DNA from 4 places in the Streptomyces sp. Sge12 genome. Region 4 is predicted to be linked to each of the others. Evidence: riboswitches for the same ligand, from Rfam matches in the RefSeq annotation. Region 4 holds a riboswitch; each other region holds the start of a gene.
What was found. Region 4 has a riboswitch for cobalamin ahead of B6R96_RS03685 (CoA-acylating methylmalonate-semialdehyde dehydrogenase). Riboswitches for the same ligand answer to the same signal wherever they lie in the genome.
Positions count from the first base shown of each region.

Region 1: linked by a shared signal. The riboswitch ahead of B6R96_RS02435 (ABC transporter substrate-binding protein) and the one ahead of B6R96_RS03685 (CoA-acylating methylmalonate-semialdehyde dehydrogenase) in region 4 are both predicted to bind cobalamin.
Region 2: linked by a shared signal. The riboswitch ahead of B6R96_RS12420 (ribonucleoside-diphosphate reductase subunit alpha) and the one ahead of B6R96_RS03685 (CoA-acylating methylmalonate-semialdehyde dehydrogenase) in region 4 are both predicted to bind cobalamin.
Region 3: linked by a shared signal. The riboswitch ahead of B6R96_RS26815 (cobalamin biosynthesis protein) and the one ahead of B6R96_RS03685 (CoA-acylating methylmalonate-semialdehyde dehydrogenase) in region 4 are both predicted to bind cobalamin.

Region 1 is NZ_CP020555.1:529,381-532,871, forward strand. Features, by position in the region: gene B6R96_RS02430 (FecCD family ABC transporter permease) at 1-692, opposite strand, end outside; gene B6R96_RS02435 (ABC transporter substrate-binding protein) at 689-1,690, opposite strand; cobalamin riboswitch at 1,736-1,876, opposite strand; tRNA gene B6R96_RS02440 (tRNA-Trp) at 2,009-2,082, opposite strand; gene B6R96_RS02445 (hypothetical protein) at 2,169-2,519, shown strand; gene B6R96_RS02450 (DUF5959 family protein) at 2,571-3,005, shown strand; gene B6R96_RS02455 (hypothetical protein) at 3,073-3,491, shown strand, end outside.
Region 2 is NZ_CP020555.1:2,875,658-2,879,148, forward strand. Features, by position in the region: gene B6R96_RS12405 (carbon starvation CstA family protein) at 1-593, shown strand, start outside; gene B6R96_RS12410 (CstA-like transporter-associated (seleno)protein) at 590-787, shown strand; gene B6R96_RS12415 (GNAT family N-acetyltransferase) at 888-1,385, shown strand; cobalamin riboswitch at 1,437-1,558, shown strand; gene B6R96_RS12420 (ribonucleoside-diphosphate reductase subunit alpha) at 1,702-3,491, shown strand, end outside.
Region 3 is NZ_CP020555.1:5,980,426-5,983,916, reverse strand. Features, by position in the region: gene B6R96_RS26825 (inorganic phosphate transporter) at 1-1,002, shown strand, start outside; gene B6R96_RS26820 (hypothetical protein) at 1,051-1,272, shown strand; cobalamin riboswitch at 1,373-1,537, shown strand; gene B6R96_RS26815 (cobalamin biosynthesis protein) at 1,574-2,536, shown strand; gene B6R96_RS26810 (cobyric acid synthase) at 2,533-3,491, shown strand, end outside.
Region 4 is NZ_CP020555.1:788,945-792,435, reverse strand. Features, by position in the region: gene B6R96_RS03695 (short-chain fatty acyl-CoA regulator family protein) at 1-540, shown strand, start outside; gene B6R96_RS03690 (cobalamin-binding protein) at 578-1,492, opposite strand; cobalamin riboswitch at 1,576-1,754, shown strand; gene B6R96_RS03685 (CoA-acylating methylmalonate-semialdehyde dehydrogenase) at 1,983-3,482, shown strand; gene B6R96_RS03680 (acyl-CoA dehydrogenase family protein) at 3,479-3,491, shown strand, end outside.

The DNA of each region.
Region 1 (3,491 bases), 260 kb from region 4:
GCCCCTTCCTCTCCGGCCAGCAGCAGGTCGAGCGGCCGGGCGAGGGCGATGAGCAGGCCGGTGCCGAGGAGCAGTGCGCCGGCGGGCAGGGCCAGTTCGTCCCAGCGGGCCCCGCCGAGGCCGCCGAGGGTCCAGAAGAGGACGGAGCGGATCTGGTCGGGGTGCGCGGAGAGTACGAGGACGAGGCTGGTGAGGGCGGACAGGACGTACTGCACGGCGACGCCGGCGAGGGTGAGCCGTCCGGTGGTCATGGTGCCGCCGCGCCGGGCCATCGCGTAGACGGCGACGAGTGCGGCCATGGAGCCGGCGAAGGCGGCGAGCGGCAGGCCCATGCCGAAGGCGAGGGCCCCCGTACCGAAGACGATCACGAGGACGGCTCCGGCCGAGGCGCCGGAGGACGCGCCGAGCAGGAAGGGGTCGGCGAGCTCGTTGCGTACGAGGGCCTGCAGCACGGTGCCCGCGACCGCGAGCCCGGCGCCGACGACGGCCCCGAGGAGGACGCGCGGCAGCCGGACGTCCCAGATGATGGCGGCGAAGGCGCCGGGGCGCCGCTCCCCCGAGAGGCCGCCGAGGACGATGTCGAACACGCGCTCGGGCGCGATCCGTACCGCCCCCAGGGCCAGGCCGGCCACCGCGGAGGCGACGAGCGCGGCGGCCAGGACGAGGAGGACGGCGGCGGTGCGCAGCCTCACGGGGCGGCGGGGTGGAGCTGGCTGCCCAGGGACTCGACGGCGTCGGCGACGCGCACGCCGAGGACGGCCGAGGAGAGCGGCAGCACCACGAACCGCCGGTTCTTGACGGCGGGGACGTCGGCGAGGGCCGGGTCGTTCAACAGGCGCTGCTTCTTGGCCTCGACGGTGGTGCCGCCGTAGTCGTAGATGAGGACGACCTCGGGCCGGCGCTCGATGACCTGCTCCCACGACACGTCGCCGAAGGTGTCCTTGAGGTCGGCGAAGACGTTGGTGCCGCCGGCGAGCGAGACGATCTCGTTGCCGATGCCGTTGCCGCCGGAGGTCGCGGCGGAGGCCTCGCCGGAGTCGTAGACGAAGACGGCCGGCCGGGGCCGGTCCCCCACCCGGGCGGTCACGGCGTCGATGCGGCGCTGCTCCTCCTCGACGAGCCTCGCGCCGCGCTCCGGCACGCCGAAGGTCCGCGCGACCTCGGTGATCTCGGTCTTCAGCTGGTCGAGGCCGACCTTGCCCTCGGTGCAGTACTCCACGTTGAGCCGGGAGTTGATGCCGGACGTGGCGAGTCCCTCGCGGTCGCGGCCCTGTCCCTTGTCGAAGGCGCTGGCGTACCCGCCGTAGACGAAGTCGGGGTCCGCGCCGAGCAGGACCTCCTTGGAGGGGTACTCCTTGGCCAGCACCTTGATCTTGTCGTAGGCGGGCCGGTACACGGGGAGCACGGCGTCGTCGAGGTAGGCGGACCCGGCGATCCGGTCGCCCAGCCCGAGGGCCAGCAGCAGCTCGGTGGCGTGCTGGTTCATGGTGACCGCGCGCTGCGGCGGAGCCTGGAAGGTGCTGCTCACACCGCAGTTGGTGAGCGTGTACGGGAACCCGGGCGCGGCGGCGGAGTCCCCCGCGGCCTTGTCCTCCCCCGCCCCGGGGGAGCCGGCACAGGCGGCCAGGGGTATCAGGAGTGCGACGGGCAGGAGCGCGCGCAGGGCGGCGGCGCGGGAACGCGACAGCATGACGGGGCCTCTCCGGGGGATCCGCGTCCCCTGGTCGACGTGAAACTGCGGGAGAGGCGGTGCGTCAGTGTCTGACTCCCGGCCCTTCCCCGCGGGGGACGACCGGTCACAGTGGCGGGACCGCACCGGAATCGCACCGGTTTCCTGTCCTGCACCGCCTGGGTGACGCGCCCAGTCTGCCAGAAACCACCAGGCCACCGGCTCCGAGGCCTGATGCTTGATGCTTGATGCCCGGCGCCCGGACGGTGGACGCGGCGAAGCCCGGGTGGGAGAAAGGCTCCCACCCGGGCTTGGCCGGAACTGCTGTTCAACACGGTGCAGGGGCGGCAGGACTCGAACCTGCGACCATCGGTTTTGGAGACCGGTGCTCTGGCCAGCTGAGCTACGCCCCTTCGGTGGACCAACGATGACATGCCGGTCCCCCGGAGCTCCACTGATTAACTGTCACCCCTGTCATTCCTGTGCGGAGGGGGTCGGTATGACCTTGGTCGTCGAACTGCGGCGCGGGGGCTCGCCCTCCCGGTCCGGGCGCAGGCCGGGGGCGCGTCCGGCTGCGGGGACGCTCGAGCGGATCGTCTTCGACGACGACGCGTTCTGGGCGGCCGTCGAAGGACTGGGCCGCCACCGGGTGCCCACCCTGGCCGACGTCGATCCGTACGGTGACACCCGGCTCCGCGGAGAGGCGGTGGAGCGGATGGTGCGGGAACTCGCAGGTGCCGATCTGGCGCGGCTGCGAAGCCGCGACCGGGAAGCCATGACGACACTGCTGGCCTGGGGGCGGCGCTGCGCTGCGGACGAGCGTCTGCGGATCGGCTTCTCCGGCGACTAGGGCGTCTCTTTCGGCAGGGGGACATGATGGGGGGACGTAGGGGTGGATCTGATGCGGCTGGTTGCCGGGGACAGCGGTGTCCGGTTGCGGGTGCTGGGGCGGCATCGGCCCGGGAGGAGCGCCTACCACGATCATCTCGACGCCGAGGTCGTCGTCACCAGCGGCTTCGCCAACGGGCGGCTGCGGCTGCGGCTTTCGCCCGAGGACCTGGACGACTGGGGCGCGGCGCTCGGCGAACTCGGCGCCGGCCGCGACGTCCGGTGGCTGCGCGGCAACGAGATCCGCGTCGAGGTCGACCGCCGGTTCTCGGTGCCCGTGCCGGTCGTCACGATCACCGACGAGGCGGCGTCCGCCTCGTCGGTCCGCGTTTGGCTGGACGTGGGCGACGGCTGGGTCGAGGAGCTGCGCCGGCGGTACCTCCGGGTCCGCGAGACATGGCCGAACGAGGTCGTGGTGGGGCCGCGCCCCAGGAGCTACTGGCAGTGAAGGGTGGCGGGAGCCCGGGGCGCGGAGGATCGTGGGCAGGGGGACCCGTGGAGCGGGAGGTTCCGTCATGCGCCGAAGCCGACGACTCCTCGTGGCGCTCGCACTCCTCGCCCCCACCCTGCTGGGCTTCGCGCCGGGCGGCTCCGGCGAGACGATCTCCCTCGCCGGGAGCGAGCCCGGCGCACGTCTCGACGTCACGTTGACGCAGGTGGTCGACCCCGCGACCCCCGCCGGACCGGACAACCCCACGGGCCCGGACGACCCCGACGGCCCCGACCGGCTCGTCGCGACCCGCTTCCGCCTGGAGAACACCGGCACCGCCGTCTACCGGGACTCCCCCGCACCGGCCACACACCTGCTGGACGCCGACGGCCGGCGGTTCACCGGGATCGACCTGCCCACCACGGCCGGACCCGCCTTCCCCGCCGCCGTCACGCTCGACCCCGGCGCCACGGCGGAGGGCTTCGTCACCTTCCGGATCCCCGC
Region 2 (3,491 bases), 2.1 Mb from region 4:
GCGGCTGGGGCTACTTCCTGTGGGTCGGCATCAAGGACCCGCTGGGCGGCATCAACCAGCTCTTCCCGCTCTTCGGCATCGCCAACCAGCTGCTCGCCGCGGTCGCGCTGGCCGTCTGCACCACGCTGCTGGTCAAGTCCGGGCGGCTCAAGTGGGCCTGGGTGACGGGCGTCCCGCTGGTCTGGGACGCCACGGTGACCCTCACCGCGAGCTATCAGAAGATCTTCTCCGAGGACGTGAAGGTCGGCTTCTTCGCCCAGCGCGACAAGTACCAGGCGGGCATCGACGCCGACAAGGTGCTGGCGCCGGCCAAGAACATGGACGACATGCACACCGTGGTCACCAACGCCACGGTCGACGGCGTGCTCTGCGCCTTCTTCGCCGTCCTGATCATCGTGGTCCTCGCGGACGCCGCCCGGACCTGCCTGAAGGCCGTCCGCGACCCGGGATCGGCGACCCTCTCCGAGGTCCCGTGGACCGAGTCGAAGATCGTCGCCCCGGCCGGGCTGATCGCGACCGCCGAGGAGCGGGCGGAGCTCGCCACGGCCGGCCCCGAGGCGGGCGGCGGACACGTCAAGGAGCCGGTGGCGTGAGCGCCGTACGGAGCGCGCTGGCGAAGGCGCGGTTCTACGTACGGGAGTTCTCGGGGGAGGCCGCCTACGACCGGTACGTGGCCCACGCCCGCTCCCACGACCCGGACGCGGAGGTCCTCACCCGCCGCGCCTTCGAACGCGCCCGTACGGACGCCCGCGAGGCGGACCCCCGCGAGGGCTTCCGCTGCTGCTGAGCCGCCCCGCACACCGAAGGCCCCGCCGGACACCTCCGGCGGGGCCTTCGCCGGGTCCGCGCCCGCCGCCGGCGCCGACCCGTCCTGCACACTCGAGCGCATGGACATGGTGATCAGAACGGCGGTGCCCGCCGACTATGCGGAGCTGGGCGGGATCACGGCGCAGGCCTACCTCGCCGACGGGCATCTGGACTTCAACGAGGACGACGCCTACCTGAACGTGCTGCGCGACGTGGCCGGCCGGGCCGCCCTGGCCGAGGTGCTCGTCGCCGAGCGGGACGGGCGGGTGCTGGGCGGGGTGACCTTCGCCGCCCCCGGCAGCCCGCTCGCCGACATCGCCGCCCCCGACGAGGCGGAGTTCCGGATGCTCGCGGTGGCCCACGCGGCGCGCGGGCAGGGCGCCGGCGAGGCTCTGGTGCGGGCCTGCATCGAACGGGCGCGGGCCGTCGAGGGGGTCACGGGCATCGTGCTCTCCACCCAGCGCAGCATGGCCGGCGCCCACCGGATCTACTCCCGACTGGGCTTCGTACGCACGCCGGAGCGGGACTGGGCGCCGATCGAAGGCCTGACACTCCTGACGTATCGACTCAAGCTGTAGCCACGCCGACACTACATGTGGGGGTTGCCGCATCGGGCCGCCCCCACATGTATGCTCATGCCTGCTGTCGCCGCAGGGGAATCCGGTGGGAATCCGGAACTGTCCCGCAACGGTATGAAGTGTCCGACATCCGGACGCCAAGTCCGATGACCTGCCGACAGCGCGCCCGGCTCGACCGAACCGGGTGCCGACACGTCCGGGCCTCGCGGTTGGGCCGGTGGACGCCATGCGGGGCAAGCGTTCCTGTCGCGCCCGCATGCGCCCGCTCGCGCCCCGCTCCGCCGATGACCGGGCCGAGCGAGGGAGAGCTCCCGCCGTGACCATCGCGCCTTCCGCACCGCGCGCCGAGTCCACTTCTGGCGACAACACCGAGGGCCCGGGGGCCACGCTGCTGCGTACCCTCACCGAACTGACGGCGGACCTCCCCGACACCGACCCCGGCCGGGTCGCGGCCTCCGCGCTGCGCGGCCGCAGCTCCGCCGCCGACGACGCCGAACTGCGCGGGCTGGCCACGGAGGCCGCCGCCGGTCTGATCTCCGAGGACCCGGCCTACTCCCGGCTCGCCGCCCGCCTGCTGACGCTGGCCGTGCGCGACGAGGCCGCGAGCCAGGGCTCCACCTCCTTCTCGGCCTCCGTCGAGGTCGGCCACCGCGAGGGCCTCATCGCCGACCGCACGGCCGAGTTCGTGCGCACCCACGCGAGCCGCCTGGACTCGCTCGTCGAGCTCACCCTCGCCGAGGGCGCCGACGACCGCTTCGGCTTCTTCGGCCTGCGCACCCTGCACAGCCGCTACCTGCTGCGCCACCCGATCACCCGTCAGGTCATCGAGACCCCGCAGTACTTCATGCTGCGCGTGGCCTGCGGCCTCGCGGCGGACGACAGCGTGCAGGCCGTGGAGGAAGTGGCCTCGCTGTACCGGCTGATGAGCCGTCTGGACTACCTGCCGTCCTCCCCGACGCTCTTCAACTCCGGCACCCGGCACCCGCAGATGTCCTCCTGCTACCTGCTGGACTCCCCGCTGGACGAGCTCGACTCGATCTACGACCGCTACCACCAGGTGGCCCGGCTCTCCAAGCACGCCGGCGGCATCGGCCTCTCGTACTCCCGCATCCGCGCCCGCGGTTCGCTGATCCGCGGCACCAACGGCCACTCCAACGGCATCGTGCCGTTCCTGAAGACCCTCGACGCCTCCGTCGCCGCCGTGAACCAGGGCGGCCGCCGCAAGGGTGCCGCCGCCGTCTACCTGGAGACCTGGCACGCGGACATCGAGGAGTTCCTGGAGCTCCGCGACAACACCGGTGAGGACCAGCGCCGTACGCACAACCTGAACCTCGCCCACTGGGTGCCGGACGAGTTCATGCGCCGCGTGAACGCCGACGCCGAGTGGTCGCTGTTCTCCCCGGCCGACGTGCCCGAGCTGGTCGACCTGTGGGGCGACGCGTTCGACGCCGCCTACCGCAAGGCCGAGGCGGACGGCCTGGCCCGCAAGACGATGCCCGCCCGCGACCTGTACGGCCGGATGATGCGCACCCTCGCGCAGACCGGCCAGGGCTGGATGACCTTCAAGGACGCCTCCAACCGCACGGCGAACCAGACCGCCGAGCCGGGCACCGTCGTGCACTCCTCGAACCTGTGCACCGAGATCATCGAGGTCACCAACGACGGCGAGACGGCCGTCTGCAACCTCGGCTCGGTCAACCTGGGCGCCTTCGTCGTGGACGGCGAGATCGACTGGGAGCGGATCGACGAGACCGTCCGCACCGCCGTCACCTTCCTCGACCGCGTGGTGGACATCAACTTCTACCCGACCGAGCAGGCCGGCCGTTCCAACGCCCGCTGGCGCCCGGTGGGCCTGGGCGCGATGGGCCTCCAGGACGTCTTCTTCAAGCTGAAGCTGCCCTTCGACTCCCCCGAGGCGAAGGCCCTGTCCACCAAGCTCTCCGAGCGCATCATGCTGGCCGCCTACGAGGCCTCGTGCGACCTGGCCGAGCGCAGCGGCCCGCTGCCGGCCTGGGAGCAGACCCGCACCGCCCGCGGTGTCCTGCACCCGGACCACTACGACGTCGAGCTGAACTGGCCGGAGCGCTGGGAGGCGCTGCGCGCCCG
Region 3 (3,491 bases), 5.2 Mb from region 4:
ATCCTCTGGAACCTCGTCACCTGGCTGGTCGGTCTCCCCTCCAGCTCCTCTCACGCCCTGATGGGTGGCCTGATCGGTGCCGCGGTCGCCTCCGCCGGCATCGGCGCGGTCAACGGCAGCGTCGTCGTCACCAAGGTCCTCATCCCCGCGATCGCCGCCCCGCTGGTGGCCGGCATCGCCGCGTACCTGGCCGCCAAGCTCACCTACAAGCTGGGCGACAAGGTCGGCGAGAAGACCTCCGCCAAGGGGTACCGCGCCGGTCAGATCGCCTCGGCCGGTCTCGTCTCCCTCGCGCACGGCACCAACGACGCGCAGAAGACGATGGGCATCATCACCCTGGCCCTCATCGCCGGCGGCGCCATCGCGCCCGACGCGAACCCCCCGGTCTGGGTCATCGTCTCCGCCGGTCTGGCCATCGCCATGGGTACCTACCTGGGCGGCTGGCGCATCATCCGCACCATGGGCAGCGGCCTGACCGACCTGCACCCGCAGCAGGGCTTCGCCGCCCAGACCTCGGCCGCGTCCGTCATCCTGGCCTCCTCGAACCTGGGCTTCTCGCTCTCCACCACCCACTCGTGCTCCGGTGCGGTCATGGGTGCGGGCCTGGGCCGCAAGGGCGGTGTGGTCCGCTGGTCCACCGCGACCCGCATGTTCGTCGCGTGGGGCCTGACCCTGCCGGCCGCCGCGCTGGTCTCGGCCGGTGCCGAGCTGGTCATGCGCATCGGTGACGTCGGCATCGCCGCGGTCACGCTCTTCCTGATCGGCTCCTGCCTGGCCATCTGGCTCATCTCGCGCCGCCAGGTCGTCGACCACAACAACGTCAACGAGGTGGAGCCGGCCGGCGCCGAGGAGCCGGGTGTCGTCACCACGGCGATCGCCGCGGTCACCGTCCCGCCGACCGTTGCCGCCGCCGGCACCATCGCCGCGGTCACGGACGAGGACCTCAGGGCCACCATCCCGGCCGCGACGCAGACCCCGGCCGCTCCGGCCGCCGCGGTCTGACCGAGACAGAGACCACGCAGAGACCCGCACCCTTCAGAAAGCGGCAGTATGAAGATCGACTGGGAAGCGCTCGGCTCCGTCTTCGGGGTCAGCCTCCTCGCCACCGTCGCCCTCGTGGCCCTCTTCACCCTGGGCCTGGTGGGCCTGTCCAAGCACGAGACCGCGACCGAACAGGGCGGCACCGCCACCCTCGCCCGCAGCGGCGCGTACGCCTGCTTCGCGCTCGTCGCGGCTGCCGTGGGCTACGCGATCTACCTGATCGTCGCCTGATCCGCCGCTCCGCGGCCGATCGGGCGTGAAGGCTCCCTCCGGGTTTGTCCCGGAGGGAGCTTTTCGCATCCCGCGCCCCTACCGCGCCGCAGGTCAACGGCGAGTTGACGGGCTTCGCGGTGCATGGTGGACTGCCCGAGCCAATACGGCGGCATGGAGAGGAAGTCCGGTGCGAATCCGGCGCGGTCCCGCCACTGTCACCGGGTGCGCACGCCGCGCGTGCGTCCCGGGAGCCAGGAACTCTCGCCGCCGGACACGTCGAACCAGGGCGCGGACCCTGAGTGAGGACATACCTGCCACCATGCGTGCCGATCGCGTCTTCGCGTACGGCGTCACGGCGGGCCTGATCGGCGACCGGATCCTCGGTGATCCGCGCCGAGGGCACCCCGTGGCCGCCTTCGGACGAGCCGCCGCCGCCGTCGAGCGCTCCCTGTGGCGCGACGACCGCGCCCGGGGCCTCCTGCACACCCTGGTGTGCGCCGGGGGCGCGGCAGCCGTCGGAGCGCTGGGCGCCCGCGCCGTGCGCTCCCGGCCCGCCGCCGTCCGTATCGCCCTGACCGCCGCCGCCACCTGGGCCGTCGTGGGCGGCACCTCGCTGGGCCGGGAGGCCCGCGCCATCGGCGGCGCGCTCGCCGCCGGGGACACCGAGGTGGCCCGCGAGCGGCTGCCGCACCTGTGCGGGCGCGACCCGCAGTCCCTCGACGGGCAGCAGATGGCCCGCGCCGTCGTGGAGTCCGTCGCCGAGAACACCTCCGACGCGGTGGTCGGGGCCCTGGTGTGGGGCGCCGTCGCCGGGGTCCCCGGGCTGCTGGCCTTCCGCGCCGTGAACACCCTGGACGCGATGGTCGGCCACCGGTCCCCCCGCTACCTGCACTACGGCTGGGCCTCCGCCCGCCTCGACGACCTGGCCGGCTGGCCCGGAGCCCGGCTGACGGCGGTCGCCGCCGTACTGGCCGGACCCGACCGGCGGGGCGCCGTACGGGCCTGGCGCGCCGACGCCGCCGCGCACCCCAGCCCGAACGCCGGCCCTGTCGAGGCCTCGTTCGCCGGGGCGCTCGGCGTCCGGCTGGGCGGGACCCTCGCCTACGGGGGCCGGGTCGAGCACCGGGCCGTGCTGAACGGCTCCGCCGGGCGTCCGGTGGAGGTCGCGGACATCGAGCGCGCGGTCCGGCTGTCGCGGCAGGTGACCTGGCTGGCACTGGGCGCCTGCGTGGCCGCCCGGCTGCTGGTATCCCGTACGACACGGAGGGGGCGGCGCGGATGAGCGGCGCGAAGCGCGGCGGGGGTCTGCTGGTCGCGGGCACCACGTCGGACGCGGGCAAGAGCGTGGTCACGGCGGGCATCTGCCGCTGGCTGGCCCGGCAGGGCGTGAAGGTGGCGCCCTTCAAGGCACAGAACATGTCGCTGAACTCCTTCGTCACCCTGGAGGGCGCCGAGATCGGCCGCGCCCAGGCGATGCAGGCCCAGGCGGCCCGAGTGGAGCCGACCGCGCTGATGAACCCGGTGCTGCTCAAGCCGGGCAGCGACCGCAGCAGCCAGGTGGTGCTCCTGGGCAAGCCGGTGGGCGAGATGAGCGCCCGCGGGTTCTTCGGGTCCGAGGGGTCGTCCCCCGGGAAGGCGCTGCACGGCGGGCGCCAGGAGCAGTTGCTCGGCATCGTCACGGACTGCCTGGAGCAGCTGCGGGGCACGTATGACGCCGTGATCTGCGAGGGGGCGGGGAGTCCGGCCGAGATCAACCTGCGCCGGACCGACATCGTGAACATGGGGATCGCGCGGGCCGCGCGGTTCCCGGTGGTCGTGGTCGGGGACATCGACCGCGGCGGGGTCTTCGCGTCCTTCTTCGGGACGACGGCGCTGCTGTCCCCCGAGGACCAGGCCCTGATCGCCGGGTACATGGTCAACAAGTTCCGCGGCGACGTATCGCTGCTGGAGCCGGGCATGGAGATGCTGCGCGGCCTCACGGGCCGGGCCACCTACGGGGTGCTGCCGTTCCGGCACGGGCTGGGCATCGACGAGGAGGACGGCCTGCGGGTCTCGCTGCGCGGTGCGGTACGGGAGTCCGTGGTGGCGCCGCCGGTCGGCGCGGACGTGCTGCGCGTCGCCGTGTGCGCGGTACCGCTGATGTCGAACTTCACGGACGTCGACGCGCTCGCGGCGGAGCCGGGGGTCGTGGTGCGGTTCGTGGACCGGGCCGAGGAACTGGCCGACGCGGACCTGGT
Region 4 (3,491 bases):
GACCGGTTCGGCCTGGGCTACGAGACGGTCTGCCACCGCCTCAGCACCCTGCAACGTCCCAGGCTGCGCGGGGTCCCCTTCTCGTTCGTCCGGGTGGACCGGGCGGGCAACATGTCCAAGCGGCAGTCCGCCACCGGATTCCACTTCTCGCGTGCCGGTGGCACCTGCCCGCTGTGGAACGTCTATGAGGCGTTCGCCGCCCCCGGCCGCATCCACGTCCAGGTCGCCGCCATGCCCGACGGGCAGCGCCACCTGTGGACCGCCCGCGCCGTCACCCGCCACCGCGGCGGCTGGGGAGCCCCCGGCAAGACCTTCGCCATCGGCCTGGGCTGCGAGATCCGGCACGCCTCCCGGCTCGTCTACTCGGACGGCCTCGACCTGGACAACACGGCGGCCGCCACTCCCATCGGCATGGGCTGCCGCCTCTGCGAACGCCTCGACTGCCCCCAGCGGGCCGTCCCGCCCCTCGGACGCCCGCTGGCCGTGGACGAGAACACCAGCACCTTCGTCCCGTACCAGGTCGCCGACCGCGCACCGTGACCCGATCGGCCGCGCGGCACACCGCGGCCCGCTCTCCTCAACCGAGCCGGAGGGCCTCCGCCGTGGTCACCGGCTCGTCGGCCCGGACCCCGTGCAGGACGTGGGCCAGGACCTCCGCGCCGCGCACGACGCGGGGGCCCGGGCGGTTGAAGTAGGCGGGACCGTCCAGCACCCACACCTCACCGGACCGCACCGCGGGCACGTCCTGCCACCCGGGCAGGGACGTCAGCAGTTCCCGCTCGCGCAGGGTGCGCTCCGGGCCGAACCCGCAGGGCATGACCAGCAGGACGTCCGGGCGGGCGGCCCGGACCGCCTCCCAGTCCATCGGCCGGGTGTGCTCGCCCGGGGCGGCGATCAGCGGCTCACCGCCCGCGCACCCGATCTGCTCCGGCACCCAGTGCCCGGCCGGCCAGAGCGGATCCAGCCACTCGATCGCCACCACGCGCGGTCGCGGCCGCCCCGCGGTGAGCGTGCGTACGGTGTCCAGCCGGGCGGCGAGCGCCTCCCGGCGGGCCCGCGCGTGATCCCGTACGCCGAGCAGCTCGCCCACCGTGACCAGGCAGTCCAGTACGTCGCCCAGGGTCCGCGGCTCCAGGCTGAGCACGCGGGGCCCGCCGTCCAGGACGCGCACCGCCCGGCTGACCCCCGCATAGGAGACGGCGCAGACGTCGCACAGGTCCTGGGTCAGGACGACCTCGGGAGCCAGGGCGCCGAGGGCGTCGGTGTCGAGGGTGTAGAGCGAGGAGCCGCTGTGCGCGGCGCCGCCGACCGCGTCGGAGATCTCCCGGCTGCTCAGGGTGTCCGACGAGAACTCGGCGGAGGTCACCACGGGCACACCGGCCACGTGCTCCGGGGGCCAGTCGCACTCGTGCGTGCGGCCCACCAGGTCGGCGGCCAGGCCGAGCTCCGCCACGATGTCGGTGGCCGCGGGAAGCAGCGAAACGATGCGCATTCCTCGACTGTAGGCCCTGGTCCGGGGGCTTTTCACACGTCCGCGCCACGGCGGGGGTGGACTTACTAGGACGTCCAACTATATCTTCGTCGCAAGCCCGCGGTGCAGGGAAGCCGGTGTGAATCCGGCGCGGTCCCGCCACTGTGACCGGGAAGTGCGTTCTTCAGCAGTACAGGCCACTGACGGAAACCATCCGCCGGGAAGGCCGGAGAGCGCGCGATGATCCGGGAGTCAGGATACCGGCCGTGGGGTGTTCCGTGTTGTCCACGAGGATGGAGCAGACACGCATGGCACCGGTACGTGACCACGGCCCGGGTGATCCGGCGGAGTACCCGAACGGCGGCGCCCTGTCCCCGCGTTCGTGACTCGACGAGGGCGCCCCCAGCCCTCCCCTGTCCCGCGGCCGAGCCCGCGGTGCGCACCCCGATCGGTGCCGCACCGCTCCTGCGCCGCGCCTTCCTCGGATCTCACCTGACGAGAGCAGGCTTCGATGGTCCGCGAACTCACCCATTTCATCGGCGGAAAGCACACGACCGGCACGTCCGGGCTCTTCACCGACGTGTACGACCCCAACACCGGTACGGTCCAGGCCCGGGTCCCCCTGGCGGGCCGCGCCGACACCGAGGCGGCGATCGCCGACGCCGAGGAGGCCCAGCAGGAATGGGGCCAGTGGAACCCGCAGCGGCGCGCCCGCGTCATGCTGCGCTTCCTCCAGCTCGTCGAGGGCGAACGCGACGCTTTGGCCCGGCTGTTGTCCTCCGAGCACGGCAAGACCATCGCCGATGCCCACGGCGACCTGCAACGCGGCCTGGAGGTCGTGGAGTTCGCCGCCGGTGTCCCGCACCTGCTGAAGGGCGAGTTCACCGACAACGCGGGCACCGGGATCGATGTGCACTCGCTGCGCTCGCCGCTGGGCGTGGTCGCCGGGATCACCCCCTTCAACTTCCCCGCGATGATCCCCCTGTGGCAGGCCGCGCCCGCGCTGGCCTGCGGCAACTCCTTCATCCTGAAGCCCTCCGAACGCGACCCCTCCGTACCGCTGCGCCTCGCCGAGCTGTTCCTGGAGGCCGGCCTGCCGCCGGGCGTGCTCAACGTGGTCAACGGGGGCAAGGAGGCCGTCGACACCCTCCTGGAGGACCCGCGCGTGCAGGCCCTCGGTTTCGTCGGATCCACCCCGATCGCCGCGCACATCTACGCCACCGCCGCCGCCCACGGCAAGCGCGCCCAGTGCTTCGGCGGCGCCAAGAACCACATGATCGTGATGCCCGACGCCGACCTCGACCAGGCCGTGGAGGCCCTCATCGGCGCCGGCTACGGCTCCGCGGGCGAGCGCTGCATGGCCATCGCCGTCGCCGTCCCCGTCGGCGAGGAGACCGCGAACGCCCTGGTGGCCAAGTTGACGGCGCGCATCGCCACCCTGCGCGTGGGGCGCTCCGACGACCCCGAGGCCGAGTTCGGGCCGCTGGTCAGCCGGGACGCACTCGACCGGGTGAACCGCTACGTCGGCATCGGAGCCACCGAGGGCGCCGAACTCGTCGTCGACGGGCGCGGGTTCACCCTGCCCGGGCACGAGAACGGCTATTTCGCCGGAGCCACCCTCTTCGACCGGGTGACCCCGCAGATGCGGATCTACCGCGAGGAGATCTTCGGCCCGGTGCTCTGCGTCGTACGGGCCGCCGACTACGAGGAGGCCCTGCGGCTGCCCACCGAGCACCCGTACGGCAACGGCGTGGCCATCTTCACCCGCGACGGGGACACCGCCCGCGACTTCACCCGCCGGGTGGGTGCCGGCATGGTCGGCGTCAACGTGCCGATCCCCGTGCCCGTCGCCTACCACACCTTCGGCGGCTGGAAGCGGTCCGGCTTCGGCGACCTGAACCAGCACGGCCCCGACTCCATCCGCTTCTTCACCCGCACCAAGACCGTCACCTCGCGCTGGCCCTCCGGGGCCAAGGAGGGCGCGAGCTTCACCATCCCGACGATGGGATGAGCGCCGTGA